DNA from 3 places in the Dictyobacter alpinus genome. Region 3 is predicted to be linked to each of the others. Evidence: riboswitches for the same ligand, from Rfam matches in the RefSeq annotation. Region 3 holds a riboswitch; each other region holds the start of a gene.
What was found. Region 3 has a riboswitch for cobalamin ahead of EL633_RS29110 (ribonucleoside-diphosphate reductase subunit alpha). Riboswitches for the same ligand answer to the same signal wherever they lie in the genome.

Region 1 (4,198 bases), on a different contig from region 3:
AAAGAAAGATGAGGTAAAAGGGGTGCGACCCAGGCTCACCATCTGCTCAACCGTATACGTAAATGGCATATGGAGCTCTTGCGGCACAACAGCAATCCTTTGCGCCGCCTGGCGACGCCCCCACTGGGATAGAGTCCGACCTTGCAACAAGATCTGGCCTCGTCTGGGCTGAAGCACTCCACTTAACAAACGTAGTAAGGTGGTCTTGCCTGAGCCATTTGGTCCCAGTAAACCAATCATCTCTCCTGGCGCAACCGAGACAGAGACATCGTATAGCAAATCCTGTCGCTTATAACCAAAGGAGATGCCTTGCATTTCCAGAATAGGTTCGGGCCTGACTGCCACTAACTTTTTGCTCTCTACCATTTGTATTCTCGCTTACTGCTACGCAATAAAAATAAGAAAAAGGGCGCACCTACCAGAGCGGTAAAGACCCCAACGGGTATTACTGTTGGAGCCAGCAGCACACGAGCCAACATATCCGCCAGCGTCAAAAAGATTGCTCCCCCTAGAGCGGATGCCGGTAGTAGGGTCCGATGACGAGGTCCGAGCAGCAGGCGCATGCAATGTGGTGTGACCAGACCAACAAAACCAACCAGACCGCTGATCGAGACCGCGGCGGCAGTCAGAAGCGAGGCCACAATGACAATCAGAAACTTGGTTCGCTCGACATGCAGGCCCAGGTGCGCTGCCGCTTCTTCTCCCAAAGCAAAGACATCTAAGCGATTGGCTAGCCAGAAGGCGAGGAGTAATCCGAACAGGACAATACCGGCGACAACGGCCAGTGACTCCCACCCGACAATGGCAATTCCGCCTGAGAGCCAGTTATATAAACCAAGAATGCGCCCAAAGTCATTGGAGGGCCAGAGATTTAAAATCAAGGTCTGGCAGGCTGTCAAAATGGCGTTGACGACCACGCCTGCTAATAACAACATAATGACTGGCGTCTGGCCACCAGAACGCGCCAGCGCATACACAAAGAGAACGGTCAGTAGCGCCCCGACAAAAGCCAGTACGGGGGTTAGAGGAAACAGACTTCCATAAACAGTATCAAACGGTAGCACAAAAGCGATAGTGGCTCCCAGGGCCGCGCCCGATGAGGTTCCCATCAAATAGGGATCCGCCAGCGGATTACGCAACATCCCCTGGAAAAGGGTTCCAGCCACCGCCAGGGCCGCTCCTACCAGGACTGCCCCTAATACTACCGGCAAACGTACCTGCAAGATAATAACATCTAGCGAAGCATCCCAGGTGACGGGAAAATGAAATAGTGTCGTACCATTCAATAAGATCTGCACAATAGTGCTTATAGGTACTGATACCGAACCAAAACTGACCGAGGTTAAGATCACAGCGATCAGCACAATTACCAGACTGCTCAACACAAATAGAGGCAAAACACGCCGTGGAGATGACGGCACGGGCGCGGGCGCTGCTGAGGTTGGGCGCGTTACCATCTTCATAACAAAATTGCTCACTTTAATTTATAGAGCGAGAAGGAGAGCAATGGCCTGGATCAGCCACCTGGAGGAAAACATTGAGCGGCATGCACACAATGGTCCTGGTTCACTCCTTTGACGCGAAGGAACGTGAGCCTCTCAATGGGCAGGTCTCCTGACTTCCAGATCGTAAAAACAGGCTATGTTTAAACTACATCTCTGGTTACAGTAGCGCGACTGTGTCGGATTTACACCGACTTCCCTATTCTGCCTGGCCTACAACCAGGCCACCCAATGAAGACACCATCAAGTATTTCTTTTTCTTCAGAAGAGTATATCGATACCCTTCTACAAAGTCAAGCGGCCATCACCACAAATTATTGCATGTATAGAGTGTGCCTGGCATATGACATCAAAGAGGCAATTTAAATCGCCCAACACGTGTTAAACATATAGACCTGTACGGAAGGCCAGTTGACAAGAGCTAGAGGAAAGGGTGATACTTTTAACAAGAATAGTAGTCGCCCTGGCGCAATAAAACTTTTTATAGAACGTTTGAAATGCAGGGGATGGAACCGACCACTGCGTTCGGCGCGGAGCCAATGGCGTTCCTACGTTTTCCTATGTTTCCACTTGAAGGACTAATAAATGGCTATTGAAAAAGAACTTTTCAGACAGGTGATGGGACGCTTTGCTACCGGTGTTACGGTTGTCACAACGAGTAGTAATGGGGTTCTCGCCGGTCTTACTGTCAACTCTTTTTGTTCGGTTTCTTTAAATCCACCACTTGTTCTTATCTGTGTTGATAATAATAGTAGTACTCTTCCTCTTTTACGAGAAAGTAAGATTTTTGCTGTCAATATGTTGTCTAAGAATCAAGAGGAGTGGTCACGCGGCTTTGCGACAAATAGTCCAGAACGCTTTGAGCATTTTTGCTATGCACCTTATCATACTGCGGCCACTGGTTCACCTATTATTGAAGATGTATTAGCATTTATCGACGCGCGGATCGTGGCTGAATATCCAGGCGGCGATCATGTTATCTTCATTGGTCAGGTTGAAGCCATGGGCACACCACAAACAACTGCATTTGTAGATAGCAATGGACGTACGGAAAACAATATGCCCGCGACCAACAACGGTAATGGCAAACATACGGCCCATAAAGAAGAAGATCCGTTACTCTATTATGGTGGGCAATACCGTCATATGACCAAATTATTCCATGAGCCCAGCCTGGTTGAAGAATATCATGAGGGTAATCTTGAAGAGCCAGCCCGCAATAGGTAGGGTTGAGGCACTGACTGATCTTCAACAATGTATCCGTCAGTGCCAACTCTGTCAGGATCATGGATATATTCCTGTAGCTCACCCTATCGTAAGTGGACGCGCAAGCGATCGCATCATGGTCATTGGACAGGCCCCCGGTCATCGCTCAATCGCACAGGACCGCCCTTTTAGTGGTCCTGGTGGGCGTATCTTGCAATCATGGCTGGAGGCTGCGGGGTTTCCAGCTGGCTATCTTCATGAACATACTTATTTGAGCTCTTTGACGCGCTGCGATCCGGGTCGCAATCCACGTGGCCATGGCGATCGCAAACCATCTCCATCTGAGATGGCTCTTTGCCGTCCTTTCCTCAACGCAGAATTGCGCCTCCTGCGTCCTAAGGTAGTCTTGCTTGTTGGTACGATGGCCGTCGAGGCGTTCTGTGGCAAAATCAAACTTGAGGATTGTATCGGTTCTTACATCGAGACTGAAGATGGTACGCTTTACTTGCCTCTTCCCCATCCTTCCGGAGTCAGTCGCTGGCTAAATGATCCCGCGCATAAAAAATTGCACCAGCGGGCCTTAATGCTTCTAGCCGACTGGCGCAATAGATATAATTTGTAATTGGTACTGGTAGCTCTGACCTCTCAACAAGATGAATACTACCTGAGACAACCAGATTTTAAGCCTTAGTGCTGATGATGGGAGTAGTCAGCTTTGTCGGCACGCTGATGCATATCGAACTCATGCACGCCCTTTTTCAGGGTACCCAGAGCCAGAGTCGCACAGGTTGGACGGGTCATCACGATCTCACGACCCAGTTGATCCATCAAATCTTCAAAGGTCACATTTTCAATTTCTTCGGCACTCATACCCTGTACCATCTCGGTCACATATGAAGCAGCGGCGCGACTAATAGTGCAACCGGTACCATCCCAGGCAATCTCTTGCACTTTCCCATCCTCGCCAAAGCGAGCCTGCATGGTAATTACGTCGGCACAACCAGGATTACCACCATTCAAGTTTACATCTGGATGCTCGATTTCACCTTGATTGCGGGGATTCTCGTAATGATCTAGCAGAAAGTCAATAGCTTCTTGACGGTCCATATCTTCTCCTCTTTGGAGGGGTTTAATATTAGCTTATCCAAAATGCACCCCACTCCGTTCACCAATTATAACATTCAAACTAAAATGCTGACATGGCAATGCACAATGTTTTTCTCTCTTAGGTTGAAAACACAATTGACTGGAGACTTTATTCCAACATGAACCCGACTAGATTGAGGCTTGAATATGGCTATGCGCCAGTTCCAGTAAGCGCTCAGCCAGACCTGTATTACGCAGGGCCACCCGATCATTATGGACGGCATATTCCAGGGCCGAGGGCTGACCAACGATAACACAAAAGCGCTTGGCGCGCGTAATGGCTGTATAGAGCAGGTTGCGTTGTAGCAACATACGATGTTCACGCACCAATGGCAAGACAATGG
Region 2 (4,198 bases), on a different contig from region 3:
CTCTTCTGGCGTATGCCGGGTCGGCCATCCCTGCTGGTCAACGAGTCTCTGAACAGCGGGCATATCGACATCTGTCCAGCAGCGCAAATGAATGTCAGCAGGAAGCGAGAGCGTCGGAAGCACTGCAGCTAGCTGTGCCTGTTGAGATGATGGTGCGTTCATATAAAGAAATGCCTTTCCTTCTACTAAACTTGCTTGCTGTTGAGCGGTAGAACGGCTGAGCCAGTCATTGTGATAGGATTGTAACAAGCTTTTTACCGATACGCTCGTTGCCACCAATAACGACATTTTTCAGCGCGAGAATTTCTTACCTCATTCAATATTACGCTTTTTTTGCTTCGAGCATGCCAAGGGATATCTCCCACAGGTGCTCGGCGTTGTTGGGATCTAGTGCCCACGGAGCAACTCCGCCACCAAACATCACCGGCCGATCGCGCAGGACAGGCGACTCATTGCAGTCTTCGAAGTAGCGCCCGCCGATCCCTTCTAACAGAGGTGAAGCAGCCAGCAACACTGATGTCGCTGCTCCCTGCGCGGGCGTCTTGCGCTTCTCAACTGGAGTCTTCAAACCACCAGTATACTTCTGCAGGTTGGTAGCAATGGCACCAGGATTAAGTGCATTGGCGTAGATGCCCTCGTGAGACCAGCGCCGCGTGGCTTCGACCGCAAGCAGGATACAGGCCGTTTTGGATTGGCCATAGGCGGACCATGGATCGTAAGGACGGATCTGATAGTCCACGTCATCGAAGATCACTGGTGAGAACTGATGCGCGTTTGAGCTCACCGACACGATGCGAGCACCAGATGCGGACACAAGTGCTTCATGCAATCCCACTGTGAGCGCGAAGTGGCCGAGGAAGTTGGTTGCGAATTGCATCTCATGTCCATCCGACGTCAGTTCTAATTGAGGCACGGCCATGATACCAGCATTGTTCACCAGGACGTGTAGAGGACCATGCCAGCCTTTCACAAAGGCGGCGACGGAATCCAGATTGCTCAAGTCGAGAGCCGCAACATGGATCAAGGTATTTCCGGTCGCCGCACTAATGTCATTGGCGATACGCTCGCCAGCCCCGGTATCGCGTACAGCTAACGTCACATCGGCACCACTACTCGCCAGGGCATGCGCCGTCTCGATACCAATACCAGAGGAGGCACCAGTAATGATAACGCGTTTATTCGTCATATCAACGTTCTGCACTATCTCTTCAGCAGTTGATCCGAAACCAAATGGTGTCTTAATAAGCTCCATATATATTGTCCTTTTACCCTTTTACAATCTCTTCAGCAATACGATGATTTTCTGCGATGATGCGCTGAACAGCCTCCTCATCTCCACGTTCTAGCGCATCCCAATAAGCAACTTTTCCTTCGAGATACTGTTTTCTCATCTGCAGGCGCTCTATCTGGTGCTCTAGCTCGGTGGCATGAGCTTGAAAGAGTTCTTTTTGCTGTGCGGCTCCCTGCGTCCCCTTCTCAAGCAATTGCAAATAGGTACGCATATCTTCTATCGAAAGGCCGCTAGCACGCAGACAGGCAAGTGCATTGACGACTTGTGCAGTTGTAGCGGGATAGCGTCGATGGCCGCTGCTAGGATCCCTTGGCACCGGTTGGATGAGCCCAATCTTCTCATAATAGCGTAGCGTAGGCTCGCTCAAACCGCTTTGTTTTGACAACTCCTGAATCGTGAATGATAAGGGTAGCGTCATGGTTACTATGTCTTTCATGATCTTAAGTATAGAAAACTTAAAGCGCTTTAAGTCAAGGGGCAAATCGCCCAATGTTTATACTCAAATATTACTACTGCATCGGACGGGAGTTCGCAACGTAGCACGGCAGATGCATTATTTGGATGCGCATCTTGAGCAGGCTTGTGCTTTTGGGCTCACTGAAACTGGCTCTGTTTATGAGAATGGGAAAGCCCTGCGCGCCTTCAGGGCTTTTTAATTTTCAGCCGGGAGTAATCATATACAGAGTATTTCTAGTGTGGTGTGTGTTCGTTCTGTGGGCGGCCGCGGCCGCCCACAGAACGAACACACACCACACCAAACTCCGGCGCCGTAGGCGCCAGGAAAAGGAAAATTAAAAAGCCCTGACGCGCCTTGCTTGTTTATTGACAGGAATAGATAAAGCTGGGTATACTACTTGTTGGAAATAACTCTACTTTTTATTTTGTCAGGTGGTTGAGACACGAAGTCTCGACAGAATAGGGAAGTCGGTGAAAATCCGACGCAGTCGCGCTACTGTAACTGGTCTAATGCCTATCTCTTCAATGCCACTGTTCCGTAGAGGAATGGGAAGGCTAGATATGCAATTGCCAGAAGCCAGGAGACCTGCCTGACAAGTTGTGCTCATGATCCTTCGCGTAAAAGGAGCGAGTGCCAGGGCATCTCTGTGTCTGATTTCTTCTTGTCTTGGACTGGCCACTATTTTTCGCGAGGTGACTGCGGGCGTTATCTAGAAGGATACAAGTGTATGCGCACCCATGTCATCTCATCACGTTTTCTTTTTGTCTGTTTGTTGGGACTTATCGTGACTCTAGCCGCTTGTGGACAGGCTACAAATTCCCAGACGTCGAACAGTACTCCTGCTAATTCTGCTACAACGCCCACGCCGACGCCAGCGCTGGATAATTATGGTACGCCGATTGCTATTCCTAAAACTGTTCCCCTGCGCATTGTCTCGCTGGCACCCAGCATTAGTGAGATTCTGGGCGCTCTAGAACTGCAGAACCGTGTCGTAGGTGTCGATGCCTTTACGAATTATCCTGCCTCAATGGCTACGATCAAGAAGGTATCCAGTAGTACAGGCATCAATGTTGAGAGTATTGTCGCTCTTAAGCCTGATCTGGTATTAAGTTCTGGTGGATTATCAAACAAATATGATACCCAATTGACCCGGCTAGGTGTGCAAGTGGTGGATCTACCTTCACCCGATCTCGCCAAAACACTTGATCAGATTACACTGGTTGGCCGCTTAACACATACTGAAGATAAAGCACAGTCTTTAGTCAAGCGGATGCAGCAGCAGATCACGCAGATTCAGAATACTATCAAGGGGACACCTGCGAAGAAGGCCCTGCTCGAAGTTGATAACAGTACCCCTGGTAAACCGTATGTCTTTGGTGGTGGCTCATTTGGGGATGAGATGGCACAATACACCAATGTCACCAATATTTTCCATGATAATAAAACCAATGGTGGCTATCCGCAAGTTACCGATGAGTCAGTAATTGCCGCTAACCCTCAATATGTTATCCTCACTGAAGATCCGCTGTATGGTGGTCAGCCATCAGCCGTATATAAGCGGGCGAACTGGGGAAATATTGAGGCGGTAAAATCTCATCAAGTCTATCATATCAACTCTGATATTATGCAGCGGCCGGGACCCCGAATTGTCCAGGGATTGCGTTGTCTGGCCCAGATTGTCCATCCTGATAAATTTTCCGAGAAACTCCCTGCCTATTGCGCGGCGAATGTATAGTTTCTGCTGTCTGTAAAGAAGCCTGGCTGCATGTGCTACAGTATGTTGAGAGGCCGTACAAATAAGTTAACAGCAGCCACAGCCCTGGAGCCTTATGATATTTTTCCTGCTATTGTCCAGCAGTAGCTTTCTATTGGAGTAATATAAATGGAAGAGCGAACTTCTCAAGAAAACCAGTTTGAAACCACTGAAGTTGAAGAACTGACCGAAGAGGGTCGTGCCCGTCTGCGTAAAGAGCAGGCTGAAGTACGGGCACAACGCAAGCCTGCTAAAGGTCTGGTAATCATCAATACGGGCAACGGCAAAGGAAAAACTACCGCCGCCCTGGGTGTGCTATTTCGGGCCTGGGGACACAACCAGCGTGTTGTAATGCTACAATTCCTGAAATCCCAGACCGGCAAATGGGGTGAGATCCGGGCGGCCCAGAAAATCGGGGTAGAAATCATTCCATTGGGAGATGGCTTTACCTGGAATAGTGATAATATTGAACATGACAAGGCGCTAGCACGTAAATGCTGGCAGCTCTGCCGTGAAAAAATTGAAAGCGATCAGTACGACATCGTCATCATGGACGAGATCACCTATGCCATCAACTATGGTTGGCTAGATGTTAACGAGATACTGGCAACTCTGCAAGCACGCAACCCCAAAATGCATGTAATTATCACTGGTCGCGATGCTCCTCAGCCCTTAATAGATTATGCTGACCTGGTCA
Region 3 (4,198 bases):
GCGAAGATTGGCCTGACGAGCTTCAACGGTAGGATAATAATTGATGTCAATGACATTATCCAGCATACGCACAGCCGTCCGAATCGTCGCTTGCAGACGCGTATGGTCCAGATTGCCAGCAATCAGATGAGCAGCCAGGTTAAGTGAACCCAGATTACAGACCGCCGTTTCATTCTGTGAGGTATTTAATAGAATTTCGGTACAGAGGTTGCTACTATGAATCACACCTGCGTGATCCTGTGGCGAACGTATATTCGCAACATCCTTCCAGGTCAGCCATGGATGGCCGGTCTCAAAGAGCCTGGTAAGCATTTTACGCCACAGGTCCACTGCGGGCATACGCTTAAACTGTTTCAACTGGCCATTATCCGCTAGTCGCTCATATTCACGATAGCGCGTGCTAAAAGCCTGACCGTAAAGATCATGGAGATCAGGCACCTCATCTGGACTAAACAGGGTCCATGACGCACCTTGCTGGACGCGCTGCATAAATTCATCCGAGATCCAGCAGGCGATATTCATATCATGGGTACGGCGCCGCTCATCACCAGTATTACGACGCAGATCCAGAAAATCCTCAATATCCAGATGCCAGTTCTCCAGATATGCACAGACAGCGCCTTTGCGCTTCCCTCCCTGATTAACAGCAACGGCAGTATCATTGACCACTTTAAGAAATGGAATAATACCCTGGCTACTGCCATTAGTACCTTTGATATGAGAACCTGATGCCCGTACATACGTCCAGTCATTGCCGAGTCCACCAGCCCATTTGGAAAGCAGCGCATTATCCTGAACACTCTTAAAGATATGCCAGAGATCATCCTGCACTGTCGTAAGATAACAGGACGAGAGTTGTGGATGGACGGTGCCAGCATTGAAAAGAGTTGGCGTAGCAGGCGTAAAATAAAACTGTGATATCAGCTCATAAAACTCAATTGCTCGCAGTTCTCGCTGCTCCTCATTCAGAGCCAGACCCATCGCAACACGCATCCAGAGCAATTGTGGCAATTCAAAACGCTGTCCTTGATGCTGTAAAAGATAACGATCATAGAGGGTCTGCAAACCTGGATACGCAAAAAGCAGATCCCGCTCTGGCTTGATCGCACGAGCCAGGGTGGTAAGATCGAAGGTGGCCAGGCGCGTATCCAGGGCCCCGGATGCGATGCCACGCTGAATATAGCCAGAAAAATAGTTAGCATAGATAGCTGGAGCATCCTTCAGTTTGAGCCTTTGTTGAACGACTGGCGGCTGGACTTCATTATAAAGGGATAAGAGCAGGAAGCGGGCCGCAGCAAAGGTATAGGCAGGTTCGAACTCGATATGGGCACGGGCCGCCATCACCAACGCTTTCCAGATCTCGGCCGCTGAGGCACCGGAATAGATATTGGCCTGCACATCAGCCTGGAGCAGCATTGCATCAACTTCAGGAGCAAGATCCTGACAGACGTCAGCAATAACCGCGAGCACATTACTATCAGCCTGCTGCTCGTTAACGCGCGAAGCATCAGAAAAGGATAATGACATAACGAAGCATTCCTCCACAAACAAAAAACCTGTTCCCCTCAGGCGAGAACAGGCTGACGTGCAAGAATACCAGGCTATCTGTCGAGTAAACAAATACACAGGCAACAAAAACTTGCGGGTCGCCCCTTTCACGCGAAGGGATCAATCCATAACAACATAGATGGGCATTCGGGCTTGGCGGTCTATCTTCTTACTTACGCCTTACCGTTGCGCGACAGCGCCGGACTTTCACCGGACTTCCCCCATTTTCCCTATGCGACAAAAGCATAGGCCTATGGCATTTACTTTATTTATTGTGCTAACACACAACATATAGTGTTTACGTGTGCAACAATACCATATATTGATTCAAAAAGTCAAGCATCATCTTTTTCGCGTCAATTTCAATTACGCCGATGCAGGCCAATGATGCCATATACCAAATAGCTCGTACTCAACGAGAACGCATAAGCGTCTTATTGATAGAGGAGGTAAAAACATGTCCCTACGATTTACATTTATGACGGCGCAAGATGCTCATACTATTGCTCAATGGCGGTATGAAGAACCTTATAGTATTTATAATCTGGATGCAGCTAGCGATGGCTATTTGCAGGAGATGCTTGAGCCACGAAGCCCACATTATAGCATTAAAGATGAGCAAGGAGAGTTGATCGGATTTGCCAATTTTGGTACATCGGCACAAGTCTGGGGCAGCGAGGTTCCTGCATTATATGGCGAGAACAACATCATCACTATTGGCATTGGAATGCGTCCAGATCTAACCGGTAAGGGACAGGGATCAGTCTTCCTGAAAGCGATATTAACTTTTACCAGAGAAAAATTTGCGCCTGATCAGGTTCGCCTGTTTGTCCTACCATTCAATCAACGAGCAATTCATTTATATGAGAAGATGGGCTTCAGGCGTGTCGGAAGCTATATGCAAGAAAGCAAGCTACATGGCAAACGAGAATTTATTGAAATGAGCCGCTCGCTTGAAAAGAATACAGGAGAAGAAGTATACAACTCCTTCTCCTGAGAAAACTTCTGATATTTTTTAAGAAACTGAAGTAAGATCCAAAGAGGGTATCACTTCATCCAAAGGCCTGGCTTGTTCATGCAAGAATTGCTCAATTTCCAGTTCCAAAGGAGTAGCCTGCTTCTTATGTGTGGCCTGGCGAGCAAAAACGAGCATGATGCAAGCCAGCACAAACAAGATCATCACCAAGCTATAGGAAGTTCGCAGGCCAAAGATATCAGCTGCACGGCCCAGCAGCAATGGCGCAATAAAGATTGCCAATCCTGCCGCTAATGAAGAGCGAGCAGCGGCGGCATCAGTATTGTCAGCTCCCTCGTTAAGCACAATCGTAAAGGTCAGCGGGAAAAGATTGCCAATTCCCAGGCCCGCGACAAAGAGACCAAGGACATGTAGGATTGGTGTGGGACCCAACCAGAAGAGGAGAAAGCCAGTTCCTGCAATCCCCAGGGCCACAACCAATAGTTGATCAGCGGAGAAACGCCGCGTCAGGATACTACCGATAAAACGGCCAAACATTTCCGCAAAGAAGAAGAGGCTCATCAAGGTTGAAGCGGTCCTGGTTTCAAAACCAACAATCTTGATCAGGTAACCAGAGCCCCAAGTAAATGTCCCCCACTCGAAAGCTACTACCATTACCATCACACCCAGATAAAACCAGCTGGCACGCGAAAAATGGGCGCGCGTCCTGGTAGTCTGAGAATGTTCCACACGAGCGCTAACGGGAAGACGCACATCATGAAAAAAACAGGCCAGCAGAGCCATCATGACTAATGGGACCAGGAACATGGCGCGCCAGCCTAACCAGGTACTCAGGAACAAACCAAGGACAATAGGGCCTGTCACCGAACCGAGACAAGCAATGGTATTAGCCTCAGTAATCGCAATGGTGCGTTGACTACCATAATAGTCGGATAAAGCAGATTGTACGATATTAGACAGCGTACAACCAAAGAAACCTATACATAAAATGCCAGAGATACTTACAAGCGGATGATGGGCCAACATGAGCAATATACCACCCAGAGCAATACCAGTCACACAGAGCCACAACATAAGCTGACGACCAATACGTTGGGCGATGCGATCTCCGCATAGTCCAGATAAGATAATGCCCATAGCCAGGCTACTGACATGTAAACTATCAATAGTGTAGTTCAGGTGCATCTCGGCATGAAGAAAAGGTACAATTGAGCCGGGTGAAACTTGTAGATAACAATAGGCCGCCAAGAGAAGATAGGAGAGCCAGGTAAAACGATTGCGCACAAACGGCTGTTGCGCAGACGAGATAGCGATATTTTCCATAGATTGTGTGTAAAGTCCCCAAAAAATTGAATAAAAAAAAGAAAGAGAAAATGTAAACATAGGCACGCGAATAAAGCCAGTATACAAAAGCAGCGGCGCTCCTATCCTGGCTCATGCTGTCAACTATGACTGTTTTTTATTTACTACCTGATAACTCAACACAGCCTTCAGGTAGCTCGACTATATCTTGTTCTGTACTGGCAAGTAGATCCATCTTCCGGGTGGCTTTACTTGCTAACAAAACAAATACACCAACAAGTATAAACAAAATAAGAATGACACTATATGCCCGCTTTAGATCTAGTTTATCAGCTAATTGGCCCAGAACCAATGGTGATACAAAAATTGCCA

Region 1: it holds a riboswitch for cobalamin, as region 3 does, so the genes downstream of both, EL633_RS00835 (FecCD family ABC transporter permease) here and EL633_RS29110 (ribonucleoside-diphosphate reductase subunit alpha) in region 3, are expected to answer to the same signal.
Region 2: it holds a riboswitch for cobalamin, as region 3 does, so the genes downstream of both, EL633_RS02450 (ABC transporter substrate-binding protein) here and EL633_RS29110 (ribonucleoside-diphosphate reductase subunit alpha) in region 3, are expected to answer to the same signal.

Annotation. Positions count from the first base shown of each region.
Region 1 is NZ_BIFT01000001.1:201,967-206,164, forward strand. It holds gene EL633_RS00830 (ABC transporter ATP-binding protein) at 1-366, opposite strand, end outside; gene EL633_RS00835 (FecCD family ABC transporter permease) at 360-1,463, opposite strand; cobalamin riboswitch at 1,588-1,749, opposite strand; gene EL633_RS00840 (flavin reductase family protein) at 2,088-2,729, shown strand; gene EL633_RS00845 (uracil-DNA glycosylase family protein) at 2,692-3,330, shown strand; gene EL633_RS00850 (iron-sulfur cluster assembly scaffold protein) at 3,396-3,815, opposite strand; gene recD2 (SF1B family DNA helicase RecD2) at 3,984-4,198, opposite strand, start outside.
Region 2 is NZ_BIFT01000001.1:627,387-631,584, reverse strand. It holds gene EL633_RS02465 (GNAT family N-acetyltransferase) at 1-162, opposite strand, end outside; gene EL633_RS02460 (SDR family NAD(P)-dependent oxidoreductase) at 323-1,252, opposite strand; gene EL633_RS02455 (MerR family transcriptional regulator) at 1,266-1,709, opposite strand; cobalamin riboswitch at 2,161-2,355, shown strand; gene EL633_RS02450 (ABC transporter substrate-binding protein) at 2,476-3,483, shown strand; gene cobO (cob(I)yrinic acid a,c-diamide adenosyltransferase) at 3,631-4,198, shown strand, end outside.
Region 3 is NZ_BIFT01000002.1:1,639,829-1,644,026, forward strand. It holds gene EL633_RS29110 (ribonucleoside-diphosphate reductase subunit alpha) at 1-1,527, opposite strand, end outside; cobalamin riboswitch at 1,670-1,818, opposite strand; gene EL633_RS29115 (GNAT family N-acetyltransferase) at 2,006-2,545, shown strand; gene EL633_RS29120 (MFS transporter) at 2,564-3,847, opposite strand; gene EL633_RS29125 (MFS transporter) at 3,984-4,198, opposite strand, start outside.